4 regions of the Pseudoalteromonas sp. Of7M-16 genome follow, and region 3 is predicted to be linked to each of the others. Evidence: predicted binding sites of a transcription regulator. Region 3 holds the regulator's gene; each other region holds the start of a gene.
What was found. The regulator sigma-54, encoded in region 3, starts transcription at its own class of promoters, with help from an activator protein. The targets are predictions, from matches to a motif close to GTTGGCACGNNNNTNGNNT.
Positions count from the first base shown of each region.

Region 1: the regulator sigma-54 is predicted to act here: its motif matches at 1,709-1,727, upstream of MHN81_RS11300 (LruC domain-containing protein).
Region 2: the regulator sigma-54 is predicted to act here: its motif matches at 1,498-1,516, upstream of MHN81_RS02600 (LruC domain-containing protein).
Region 4: the regulator sigma-54 is predicted to act here: its motif matches at 1,584-1,602, upstream of MHN81_RS10995 (FlgO family outer membrane protein).

Region 1 covers NZ_JAKRFY010000008.1:337,853-341,057, forward strand. Annotated here, with positions in the region: gene MHN81_RS11290 (WecB/TagA/CpsF family glycosyltransferase) at 1-581, opposite strand, end outside; gene MHN81_RS11295 (putative nucleotide-diphospho-sugar transferase) at 784-1,527, opposite strand; gene MHN81_RS11300 (LruC domain-containing protein) at 1,767-3,205, shown strand, end outside.
Region 2 covers NZ_JAKRFY010000002.1:143,631-146,835, forward strand. Annotated here, with positions in the region: gene MHN81_RS02595 (serine protease) at 1-1,184, shown strand, start outside; gene MHN81_RS02600 (LruC domain-containing protein) at 1,553-3,205, shown strand, end outside.
Region 3 covers NZ_JAKRFY010000003.1:279,784-282,988, reverse strand. Annotated here, with positions in the region: gene ptsN (PTS IIA-like nitrogen regulatory protein PtsN) at 1-378, opposite strand, end outside; gene hpf (ribosome hibernation promoting factor) at 382-669, opposite strand; gene MHN81_RS04995 (RNA polymerase factor sigma-54) at 696-2,207, opposite strand; gene lptB (LPS export ABC transporter ATP-binding protein) at 2,249-2,974, opposite strand; gene lptA (lipopolysaccharide transport periplasmic protein LptA) at 2,971-3,205, opposite strand, start outside.
Region 4 covers NZ_JAKRFY010000008.1:274,191-277,395, reverse strand. Annotated here, with positions in the region: gene MHN81_RS11000 (hypothetical protein) at 1-1,512, shown strand, start outside; gene MHN81_RS10995 (FlgO family outer membrane protein) at 1,635-2,225, shown strand; gene MHN81_RS10990 (FlgO family outer membrane protein) at 2,237-2,893, shown strand; gene MHN81_RS10985 (FlgO family outer membrane protein) at 2,899-3,205, shown strand, end outside.

The sequences.
Region 1 (3,205 bases), on a different contig from region 3:
CAGTTAATTGCATCGCGCATCTTGGTGTTGGCAAACGGTATACCAAACATGTGAGTTTCCACCTGTTTACTACCGCCTTTTTTGTACAGCGTTTTGCACGTGACAAGCTTGATAACCATCAAAGCATCTTCAATAAAATTTTGCTTCGCTTGTGCTTCAAGCAGCGGTAGTTCGCCATTTAAAACTAGACCTGTGGCGTTGTGCAGCTGCAAACAATCGTATAACCCGGCTTTGTCGCACGGCGATTTAAACCTTTTCACGTTTGGTATTGAGGTTGTGCCGCGAATAATAGGCGTGCCCACAAAATGAACCTGTCCCAACGCAACATTAATTAAATTCGCGCTTGATTTGAAAAGGCCAACTTGCCAGCTATATAACTCAACGACGTCACCACCGATATCTAACCAGTTTTCACTTTTGAGTGGTGCTTTAAGAACAATCACTGCGAGTAATATATTCAGTAAATATAGGGGTAATAAAGCGACCATCAAAACCACTGCAAACGTAAATCTAATTACATTGCGTGTTGCACTTGTTTTGCCTGTCGATGCAATTGTATGTTTGTTGGTTTGAGCAGCCATGTCACTACCTCCATAATCTGTGTTGAAGAGGTAATTGCGAGGACTGTGCCAAATAAAATAAAAATTTTAAGCGATTGAATTAAATAAACTTAATGTGACTTTGTGGTTTTTGTCGAGTGGCTTTTTTTTAATTTGCAAAGCACAACGAGAAGTCATTTTTAATTTAAAAAATACGGAAGTGACTTACAGCAGCACTTCTTAGTCACTTACTAAATTGCGGATAAATACGACGAACTCTGTTAAATAGCTCCGGCAGTTTACGATTAACAACAGTGAGTTTTTTACCTTGTTGCTGGGTATCATTGAGATCGCACTTAAGAAGCAGCTTACTCACTTTAAAAATGACTTTATGGACCATTTTATCAAAAAAGCTATTTTTCAAAGGGCCATAATTAAAGTGACGAATATAATCATTCATGTCTTTCGAGTGCGTATTATTCCATTTATCACAAATCAACTGAAATCCAGAAGAGCTTTTCGCAAAGTGTGCCACATGGCCATTTTCTCCCCACCCAATTCCTTTCGACTCAGCCACAGGGGTTTCAATCGCGCCAAGTACTTGTTCAAACCATTCTATCGCTGCCGATGTATTGCGTACTAACATCACGCCTGAATTAATTTCTCCACTAAAACCATGGGCCATATAAATGAACTTATCTGCCACGAAAAGCGAGTCTATTTGTGGGCAAATGTCTTGTATGAATGCGTCAGCATCAACAAACAGCACATTTTTATAGCCTGCTTGCAACGCAGCTTTTAGCAGTAGCAGCTTAAGCCAGCAGCACTCTACCCCTAACGAAGTAAATAGTGGCCGAGTGATAACTACATAGTCATAGCCCATCTTTTTCGCATATTGCTTTTGGCTTTTTATACAGTGGCTATAACGCCATTGGTAGCCATTTAATGCAACGCTAAATACCAGAGTCTCGTTTTTATTCTGTATCACTTACTGCTCCTTAATATGATTTCGCGCTTTTTTAAAATAAAGCAAACTCAGCCTCAGTTTGCATAAGAAATATTTTTTTCATTTTAAAAAATTTAAAAAATATGCATATTAATTTGCAAAAAGCAGGCTCGAAAACGTACATCAAAAAACCATAAGTCTTTGTAATGTATTTAATTAATATTTTGGCACAGTTGCTGCTCAAGTGTACTTAACTTATTCGAAAACAAGGTCTACACGTTATGAGCTATTTATCAAAGATGTGCTTTTCTGCCGCTCTTTGCACTTTGGCATCCAGTGCGGTCGCTGTACAACAAGTCGATGGCAACTACGTATGGCAGTTTCAGTCAGGTCAAGCGTGGCCTGGTGGATATAATCAAAATACAGGTAAACCCAGTGATCTCATCTATGCAAGAGATCAGTACAGCAGTGACTTTTTTCAGAGAATTAGCAACGCACTACCTGAAGCGAAAGTAAACGAAGCCTTCATTACAGGTGACAGTGGCTCAACAATTCATTTGGTCGAGGAAGCTGAAGTATTTATTACGTTTATCCACGAAGGTGCTGGTTACAAAAACTCTTTTGGCTACTTTACATTTGACCCAGAAAATCCACCAACGTCTGCGGATCAAATCCAAGAAACCATCGTGTTTCCAAACTTGAGCTATCCACACTTAACCAATGGTCACAGAGTCAGTATTGGTACCCACCCAGCAGGAACCAGCATTGGCTTTTTTGTTGCTGCAAATGGCTTTTGGTATTACACCGGTGTAAAACCTTGGCAGATCCCTTACTATTATTCGATTTCATCCCTCAACCCAGAACCAACTGAAGACTTAAGACAACACTGCGTATTACTATATGATGAGCAAGAGCAAGAAGTCGTCATCGGTTTCGAGGACTTACCACGTACGTGGGGTGATAACGACTTTAACGATGCCGTTTTCAGTGTGCAAAGTAGTCCTGGTACTGCTATCCAATCAAGCAACCTGGTTATTATGCCTGAAGCAAATGACAGTGATGCTGACGGTATTCCAGATGAGCAAGATGAATTCCCCAATAATTTTAGACGATCACACAGCCAATACTTCCCTTCGCAAACAGGTGTCTCAACACTTGCTTATGAAGACAATTGGCCACAACGTGGCGACTACGATTTAAATGACTTAGTTGTAAAACAGCGCATTCAAACTACCTTCGATGCTAATAACGAAGTCAGTGGGTTTATTTTGCATGGTTGGATAACAGCACGTGGCGCAGCATATGAAAATGGTTACGCACTCAGACTAATGAATAGCGTACCGAGCCTCATTGAAAGTGCAACCATCACTATAGACGGTCAAGCTTTTGAAAAGTCAGTAGAAGAGTTCCAAAGTAATGCGGTTCTACAACTTTGGAGTAATACACAGCTATTTACCCAAACTGGTGAGTCCGGAAAATGTACGCACTTCAATACAGTGAAAGAATGCAGTTACTTTGAACCGATACCGTTTACATTAGATGTGACCTTCGAAACATCGCAACCTAGCTTGAATATCGCTGACTTAGATTTCTTTATATATAGAACAGCAGATCGCACAATCGAAGTCCATATGGCTGATTACCCGCCAACAGACTTATTCGACCAAACGCGCTTTGGTAAGGTTGATGACTCATCAGATCCAAGCCTAAACCGTTATTT
Region 2 (3,205 bases), on a different contig from region 3:
TTGATTATCTCATCTCCAGTGAGCAAAATTTCGACTTTCTAACTGTGCATCATAACGGTAAAGAGCTAGTTAATATTAGTGGTGATCCGAGCACATTCGAGAGTTTAACAGTGAATTTAGATGAGGGTCTCAACCGTATTATATTTAAGTATTCAAAAGATGGTTCCGTTTCTGCGGGTACCGATAATGTTATCTTAAAGAATATCTCTACAAACTTTTTAAACGCAGATCCGCAAGTTGTGCTCACACAAACTGAAATTAATGTACGAAGTGAACATGAATTTGTACTCGATGCAAGCCAGTCTGTAGATGCAGATCAAGATCAAATCTCATATCAGTGGGTCGACTTGGCTGATTCGGAAACTGTGCTAGGTGAAGAGGCCATGCTCGCCATCACTGCAGAAAAAGTAGCCCTTGATGAAACTAAAACATATCAGGTAACTGTCACTGACGAGTATGGTGCAGCGACCAGTGCACAGGTCACAGTCTACATCACCGCGAATAAAGCCCCAGTGATTATGTTTGCACAAGACGAAATCAACGTAAGAAGCGAAGTAGAATTTACATTGGATGCATCACCATCGACAGATCCTGAGGGGGATGCAATCACTTACTCTTGGGTTAAATTGTCAGCGCAAAATGAAGTGGTTGGCGACAAAGCCAGTGTGGCTATGAAAGCTGACAAAGCACTTCAAGATTTGACAATCATCTACCAGTTAACTGCAACTGATAGCTTTGGGGCAAGCACCACTGACTTGCTTAAAGTAAACATCAGCAAAAATAATGCCCCTGTAGCCACTGTAACAAGTGAAACTCAAAGTGTTTCGGTGGGCGATGAGGTTACCATTATTGCCACGGCAGAAGATCCTGATGGTGACAGCATGGTTTATAGTTGGGCGCAAAACTCAGGTACAGCAGTAGACCTACCGGAAGACGAAGCGCAACTCACGTTTAAAGCACCAGCTGTGACTCAAGATGAAACGCTTGAATTTACATTCACGGTGACGGACTCATTTGGTCTTACTCACTCGCAGAATATGAGCATCACAGTAAAAGCGCCTGCAGCTAAGGCTAATGACACGACTCAAGCAGTTGAAAAAGATAACGGTTCAAGTGGTTCTTTTGGCATTATCAGCTTGTTCATTCTCTCTTTAGTAGGGTTCAGACGCTTGATGGTAAAATAAGCTCTCTAAACTCGAGATAAATAATAAAAGCCTTCTGTTCACGATGAAGGCTTTTTTACCTTATCACCGCACTATTTTTTCAACTCCTACCCGGCTTAAGCAGGCAAGGCTAGTTTAAGTAAACCACCTCCCTTTTTAGAAAAAGTCACCAAACCGTCAACTCAAATATTTTGTATTATTTTTAACAACTTAACCGTTTTTTTTGGTGCATTCCCTTTTTATCAAAATGATATTCTAAATTTTTAAATGGCATCGCAAATTGCAATTTCATTTTAAAAAAACAAAAAAATACAAGCAAATTCAACAACTTAAATTTGGCATTTCAATTGCAAACTCAAACGTAGCTAATTTATATGTTGGAGAGAGACATGAAATACAGATTACTCAGCTTATGTTTGCTGTCGGCAGGTGTCAGTGCAACCCCTTTCGATACGTGCCCGTCTAAAGCGTTCTTAGTGCAAGGCAGTACAGCCTCTATGTATGGCGTCAATTTAGTTTCAGGGGCTTACAATGAATTTGCCCAAAATGTAGGAACTAATAACAAGTTGAACGGCTTTGGCTTTAGCCTTCATGACAGATACTTATACGGGTGGGACTATAGTCGCAAAGACGTAGGTCGAGTCGGGAAAGACTACAATTTAGAAGCAGTTACCACAACTGGGTTCCCTGATACCAATTTTTATGTCGGTGACGTCGCTATCCATGAAAATGCCTACTATGTATATAAAAAGGGAGGTTCATATGGTTTATACCGTGTATCTTTGGACGAAAACAGCGGCGACTACCTGCAAGCCACACGCGTGATCAATGGCAGTGCGCTCAACTTAAACATCTTTGATATGGCATTTGCACCAAACGGAGAAGCAGGCCTTGCATACAGTGTGGACAGTGCGGGCAATTTACACCGTATCAATGTCACTACAGGCGCTAGCACCTCCCTTGGTAACGTCGGACAGTCAGGCACTTTTGGTGCTGTGTACTTTGATGTTGAGAACAACTTCTACATTAGTCGTAATCAAGACGGTCACATTTACCGAGTAAACATTGAAGATCCATCAAATACACAGTTATTTGCTTATGGTCCAATCTCAAATACCAATGATGGTGCACGCTGTGCAACTGCACCTATCATTGACGAAGGAGAAGACCCCACGATGGATTATGGAGATGCGCCAGACAGCTATGGTACATCATTGAACGAAAACGGTGCTCGCCACAGCGTAGGTGACCTCTATTTTGGTGACAGTGTTAGTGCAGAGCATTTACCAAAAGCGCAAGATGACGACAATGGCGTAAGCTTTGTTACAAGTATTGAAACTGGGTATGACGCACTGATTTCATTCACTCTGTCAACTAACGGCTTTGTCAATGCGTGGATAGACTGGAACCAAGATGGTCAATTCCAATCATCTGAAAGAATTATCAGCGGGTTTTCAGGTGTGGCCGGTGAAAACCGCGTGTTAGTACCGGTCCCGGTTGATGCTGTTGAGGGCAACACTTGGGCACGGTTTAGAGTATCAAACAACAGTGACATTGCGCCAACTGGTGGAGTCGGCAATGGTGAAGTAGAAGATATTGCCATCAGCGTGGTAGCGAGCAGCTTGATTGAATCATCTACCGCGTGGCAAACAGCGGCATTTGAAGACCTTTGGCCTCAAACTGGTGACTACGATTTCAATGATGTTGTTGTCAGATATAGAACGACTACAGGTCAAGTTGGTAATCAGGTTGTTCAATACAAAGTAGAAGGTGCACTTGTGGCTGTCGGCGCAGGATACCACAATGCATTTGCAATCCGCTTCAAAGATATCGCTCGTAGCCATGTAAATGAGGCTGGGTTACAACTGACAATTGATGGTTCTGCTGCACAACATAGTCCACTTGAAGCGAACCGCAATGAAGCTATCGCAGTCATTTTTACAAACACAAGAGACATGGTGCCAACTCAAGAAGGATGTAAATTCTTTAGAACAGAAGAAGGTTGCAGCGACATCCAACGCTCACCCATTCCGTTCGAATTA
Region 3 (3,205 bases):
GTTATTTAGTTTACCAGCGATACTGGCTAAGGTCTCTAAATGTTGTTTATTTTCACCGTCTGGTACGATGAGTGCAACAAAAATGTCCACATTGCGATCGTCATAGGCATCAAAAGGAATGGCTTGTTGGTTTACAAGTATGATGGCAATAATGTTATTTAAACCTGGCAACCTGCCATGCGGGATCGCTATCCCTTTACCTATCCCTGTACTGCCTAGCTTTTCGCGGTTTAAAAGTGCTTCTAGAATCTCATGTTGATTGGCACTTGGAATTTTTGACTGCGCCAGCTCACTAATATATTGAAGTATTCTTTTTTTACTATTAAAAAGGACCGCAGCTTTGCTACAGTCCTCGGAAATGAGTGTGCTAAGTTTCATGATTTAGTGTCGAGTTAGCTTCTCTTTATGTTTAATCACTTGTCGATCTAGCTTATCAATCAAACCATCAATTGCTGCATACATATCTTTATGCTCTGTAGAAGCAAACAATTCACCTCCGTTGACATGCAATGTGGCTTCTGCTTTTTGTATGAGTTTTTCGACATCTAAGATTACATGTACGTTGTTGATGTGATCAAAATGCCTTTCTAGCTTCGCAAACTTACTCGTTACGTAGTCTCTTAATGAATCGGTAATTTCTACATGGCGACCAGTTAAATTTAGTTGCATAAGCATTTTTCCTTCTTTTGTTACGCCTAAATCAAGCTCTTACGTTGATTAGACGGTGGAATAGCCAAAGACTCTCGGTATTTGGCAATAGTACGTCTTGCCACCTTAATACCTTGATCAGCTAATACATCTGCAATTTTGCTATCACTTAAAGGCTTAGCAGCGTTTTCAGCAGCAATTAGCTTTTTGATGAGTGCTCGGATCGCTGTGGAAGAACATTCACCACCATTCTCGGTACTAACGTGGCTCGAGAAGAAGTATTTCAATTCATAAATGCCACGAGGCGTGTGCATGTATTTTTGCGTTGTTACTCGAGATATTGTCGACTCGTGCATGTCAACCATTTCAGCAACATCATTGAGTACCATAGGTCTCATTGCCTCAGGGCCATGTTCAAAGAATGCCTGTTGTTGCTGCACAATGCAATTAGTAACTTTCAATAAAGTTTCATTTCTGCTTTCAAGGCTTTTAATAAACCATTTTGCTTCTTGTAAATGAGAGCGAATGAATTGACTGTCACTGCTTGATTTTACAGAGCGAGACATAGCAGCATAATGATCGTTAACTCTTATTTTAGGCATAGAATCAGGGTTTAGCTCAACAACCCAACGTCCCTTGACCTTTTTAACGGAGACATCGGGGATTACGTAATCGGCCTCTTCTTGCACTATACTTGCAGCAGGCTTAGGGTTTAAGCTGTGGATCAACGTCATCACTTCTTTTAGCTCACCTTCTTTGAGCTTTGTTTTCTTCATGATAGTACGATAATCACGATTCGCTAATAGATCGATATGTTCATCGATAACTAGCTTGGTTTGTTCAAGCCAAGGCGTGCCTGCCGCAAATTGATTGAGTTGCACAATTAAGCATTCCTGAAGGCTTCGAGCGGCGATCCCTACTGGGTCAAAGAGTTGGATGCGTTTTAGGACAGCTTCAACTTCATCGAGCTCGACGGGGTCTTGATCATTGTCGAGATTCAAGCTTTCTAAAATGTCTTCGCACGATACTGTTAAAATGCCAGAGTCATCTACACCCTCAACAATTGACAGTGCGATCAACCTGTCCGTCGCGCTAAATGGTGTGAGCTCAAGCTGCCACATCAAGTATTCTTGCAAGCTTTCAGTTGTCTGTCCTTGGTAGACGCTTTCATCTTCAGGCATAGGCCCTGATGAACTTACCGGCGCCGCACTGATGTATTCATCCCAAGTCACATCCATCGCCATCTCATCGCTGAGGGTCTCTTTATTTAGAGCTGTATCAGTGTCTTGTTCATAATCGCTGATCTGTGGCTCAGGGATCTCCTCAGAGCTGGACTCTGCTTTTTCGCTTGCCTGTGATTGCTCTTGCGTTTTGTCTAGACCGTTGTCAAAAGATTCTTGTTCGTTTTCTTCTACTTCCAATAAAGGATTGCTGTCCAGCGCTTCTTGAATTTCTTGCTGGAGGTCTAATGTGCTCAACTGCAGCAGGCGTATCGCTTGCTGTAGTTGTGGTGTCATTGTTAATTGCTGCCCCATGCGCAGCTGTAGCGATTGCCTCATGTATCTCTAACAATCCTTTCTGTTGTTACGCTTATTCTTAACTATAGCCTGAATTGTTCGCCTAAGTAGACATCTCGGACTGTTTGATCCGCTAAAACATGTTCAGGGCTACCTGAAGCAATTAATTCACCATGGGAAACAATATAGGCTTTTTCACATACATCCAATGTTTCACGTACATTGTGATCTGTGATCAACACACCGATTCCACGATTTTTTAAATGCTCAATAATTTTCTTTATATCTAACACTGAAATGGGATCAACGCCAGCAAAAGGCTCATCTAATAGAATAAATTTTGGATCTGCGGCTAAAGCGCGAGCAATTTCTACTCGACGACGCTCTCCACCGGAAAGCGCCATTCCTAAACTAGAGCGAATATGTTGAATATTAAATTCGTCCAATAATTCGTTTAGTATCGTTTCACGCTGAGCTTTATTTAGGTCTTTACGTGTTTCCAAAATAGCCATTAAATTTTGATAAACCGTCAACTTTCTGAATATCGATGACTCTTGTGGTAAATAGCCGATCCCCATACGTGCGCGGCTATGCATTGGCAGCAAGGTGATATCCTGCTGATCAATATGAATGCTGCCTTTGTCACTTGGCACTAAACCCACAATCATATAAAAAGTGGTGGTTTTACCTGCGCCATTAGGCCCTAGCAATCCCACAATGCTTCCAGCTTCAACACTGAGTTCGACGTTTTTTACAACTTGTCTGCCTTTGTAGCTTTTGGCGAGTGCTGTGGCTTTTAGTGTGCTCACTGTTGCTCCTTGTTACCATCTTGTTTTTTATCAACAGGGAGTAAGACAGTTCTTACACGCTTACCTTCGTCATTGGCTTTTTGTGCGCTGATCAGCTGTTTCTCCATATCGTAGAGAATTTCTTGAGCGGAAATCTTTTGACCAGCTTGACTGATCTCTGCGTTGCCTTTGATTGTCAGAAGACGATTTGCTACATCGTAACGCACTTCGTTGGCGCTGGCTTTTAGTAGT
Region 4 (3,205 bases), on a different contig from region 3:
AGCCGTGATGAACAGGGCGCACGTTATTATCAGTTCCAAGGTCGTACGCAGGTAAATCAGCATGCATTTAGTTTTGTACTAACCGATCACAAAATGCGTACTGAGCCGGGACAAGCATCGCAGCAACATACACAAGAGTTTGCCGTTCGGGCTGCTGGCACGCTATACAGACACAATCATCTGCGGTTGAATTATCAAAACACGCTTAACTGGCGTCGTGAACAAACTGGAAGCGACTTCTTGGGGTCCAATTTACTCTCTATGGCAACGCAATATGGCACTTTCAGTAATCAGCTCGATTACCATCAACCCGATCCGGCATCAGATCATATAGTAAAGGGGGTTACTCGTTGGCAAGGACGAGTCAAAGGCACCTATGGCCGGATTGGATTGGGTTATCAGCTGCATCCACAAAAGCAGTTATCTGACTATCAAATACAGTTGAGCCGTATTCTAGACAGCCAGTTTGATGTCGAGTTTGACTACACTAAATCGTTGCTTAATGAAGATTATGAAATCGGTGCTGGGGTGAATTGGCAACACGACAGGTTTAGACTAACTGGACGATTTAGCTATCTACAAAACGATGATTGGCAAGTCGGGCTGACTGGACAGTTTAGCTTAGGTTATCAAAGTTATAGCAATGAGTTTTTTATCACGGACAGGCGTCTTGCCAGTACAGGCTCGGTATTAGTCAAAGTCTTTTTAGATCACAACAACAATGCGATATTTGATGGCAATGATAGGCTGCTGGAGGGCGTGAAGATTCGATCAGTACAAGGTTTTTCCCAAGCGTTTACAGATACTAAAGGGGTTGCCTTACTAGGAAACATGCCGCTCAATAGACAAACAGACATTGTGATGGATGAAGAGTCACTGCCAGATCCATTTTTTATTGCTGCACATGATGGCCGTTCTATCACGCCTCGCAAAGGGTTTCTCGCTTATTTGGAGTATCCGGTGGTGCATGCTGGCGAGCTCGAAGGTGTGGCGTATGAAAAAGATCTAACCGGGCAAGAGCAACCTTTGGCGTATGCTGATATTGAGTTGGTTGATCGCAATCAAAAGGTGGTCGCGACGGTTAAATCTGCCTACGATGGTTACTACGTCTTCAGTAGTATCCGCCCGGGTAAATATGAAGCGAGAGTCAAAAAACGTTCTACGGACAACTTTAGGCAGCAAAATACGGTAGAAGTGGCGCTTTCAAATCGTGGTGACGTGTTACTTGAAGTTGATTTGTTAGTGACACAATTACCCCATTATACAGGTTATATTGCCAAGGGAGGGGAGTTCGATTCTTTGACAATATTAAAGGCCTACGTAGCGATAGAGTCTAAACGGTCGAGGCATTTATTTCCGACAAAGCCTTTTTACGTACATGACAAAAAGCGAAAAAAATACTTACTTGGTTACACGTTTGCTAAACAGTCACCGCAGGCGGCAAGAGCTTGCCTTAAGCTTAAGCAAAATCACATAGCGTGTAAGGTTGAACGAATTTCCGTTTCGCAATAAGTTTTAATCAACTTCATACAAGACACGACGATATAATACTTTGAGCAACTTTTATATCGTATAAGCCCTGCTTTGGTTCGATTTTTGCATTATGTACGTCAATAAACCAGAGGTATGTCATTATGCGATTTCTAATCTTGGTGTTTGTAAGCTTGCTTGCAGGATGTAGCACAAGCGCTTGGGTTGGCTCAAGTGCAAAACAAAACCCAAAGCCGGCGCCACCTATGCGCAGCGTTCACAGCTATGTTGGAGAGTTAGCGACTCAGTTAAGTCAATATAGCAAGCCACTAAAGCCAGGCGTTTCAGTCGCTGTCACCAGCTTTTTTAAAGATAATGGGCTAGGTGCCGATACGTTAAATAATCAAGGCGCTGGTTTGAGTAATCAAGTGCAAGAGAGTTTCATTACGTATTTAACGCAAATGGGCTTACAGGTTGTTGAATTTCGGATGCAAAAAGCGATCAACCTATCAGACAGTGCCGATAGCGTTTTGAGCCGAGATATAGAAAAACTCAAAGAACGTCACAAATTTGACCTTATTTTGACAGGCAGTGTGAGTGAGAGTATTAATTCTTACACCATACATGCGAGGCTGATTGATATGGTCAATAGCAAGACAATGTCAGCCGCTTCGATTAGCTTGCCAAAAGAGACCTTGTGGGGAACAGAGCAAGTACAAATGCGAGATGGGTTACTTCATCGCGGTCAATATTAACGGAGAAAGATATGAAAAAGTATGCATTATCACTTTTATTGCCTGTGTTATTCGGCTGCTCGAGTACCGACAGTGAGCGTCATAACAGTAATGCAATGGCGGTAGATAAAAATGCTTTTGCTAGCTCTGAAAGCCAGTTTCAGGTACACCCTGGTGGAATGCATGGCATGACCGTGTCTCAGCAAATGGCAAGTCGAAATGTGACCCACTATGTACAAAATTTGATGCAAGACATGATTGGTAACTTACGCTATGTAAACGACCGAACGCCAATCGCGGTAGCGACCTTTGTCTTTTTAGATGAAGACTATAACTATGGCTCGTTGCTAGGTAACCAGTTGTCAGAGAGCTTCGTTCACGAGTTACACAACTTTGGCGTACCTGTTGTTGACTTTAAAACGACCGACTTTATGCGGGTTACTAAGCAAGGGGACTTCATATTTAGCCGCGACTTTTTAGAGTTATCAGATGAGCATACTTTTAATTACGTGTTGGCGGGTACTTTGGCAAATCATCAAGGTGGCGTGCTAGTCAATGCTCGAATTGTCGGCGTAAAAAGCAAAGCCGTGGTAGGTACTGCACAAGGGTTTTTACCTCAGTCGGTTGTTAACGCGTTACGTGATGGCATTGGCCACGATGGCATTCGTTTGGAAAGAGCAAGCAGGTAATGGCAATGAAACACAGCATAGCATTAGTTAGCTGCCTAGTAGCGCTGTTTGGCTGTGAGAGCAGTCAGCATTCGCAAATAGTGCCCAAAGGACAGCAATCGAAACAAGCACAGCAATCGTTGCAGCTTGCTCAGTTAGCCAATGAGCTAAATATGTCCCCAGAGGTCGAGTACACCGACCCGGGGTTTGTTAGCTACTCCCATAATAAGCAGCTGGCCAATTATGCTGGACAAATAGCATTGGAGTTAACAGATTCCATGTCGGGGGTTTCTCCCAATGCTGTTGCAATTACGAGTTTTGTGAGTTTTGACA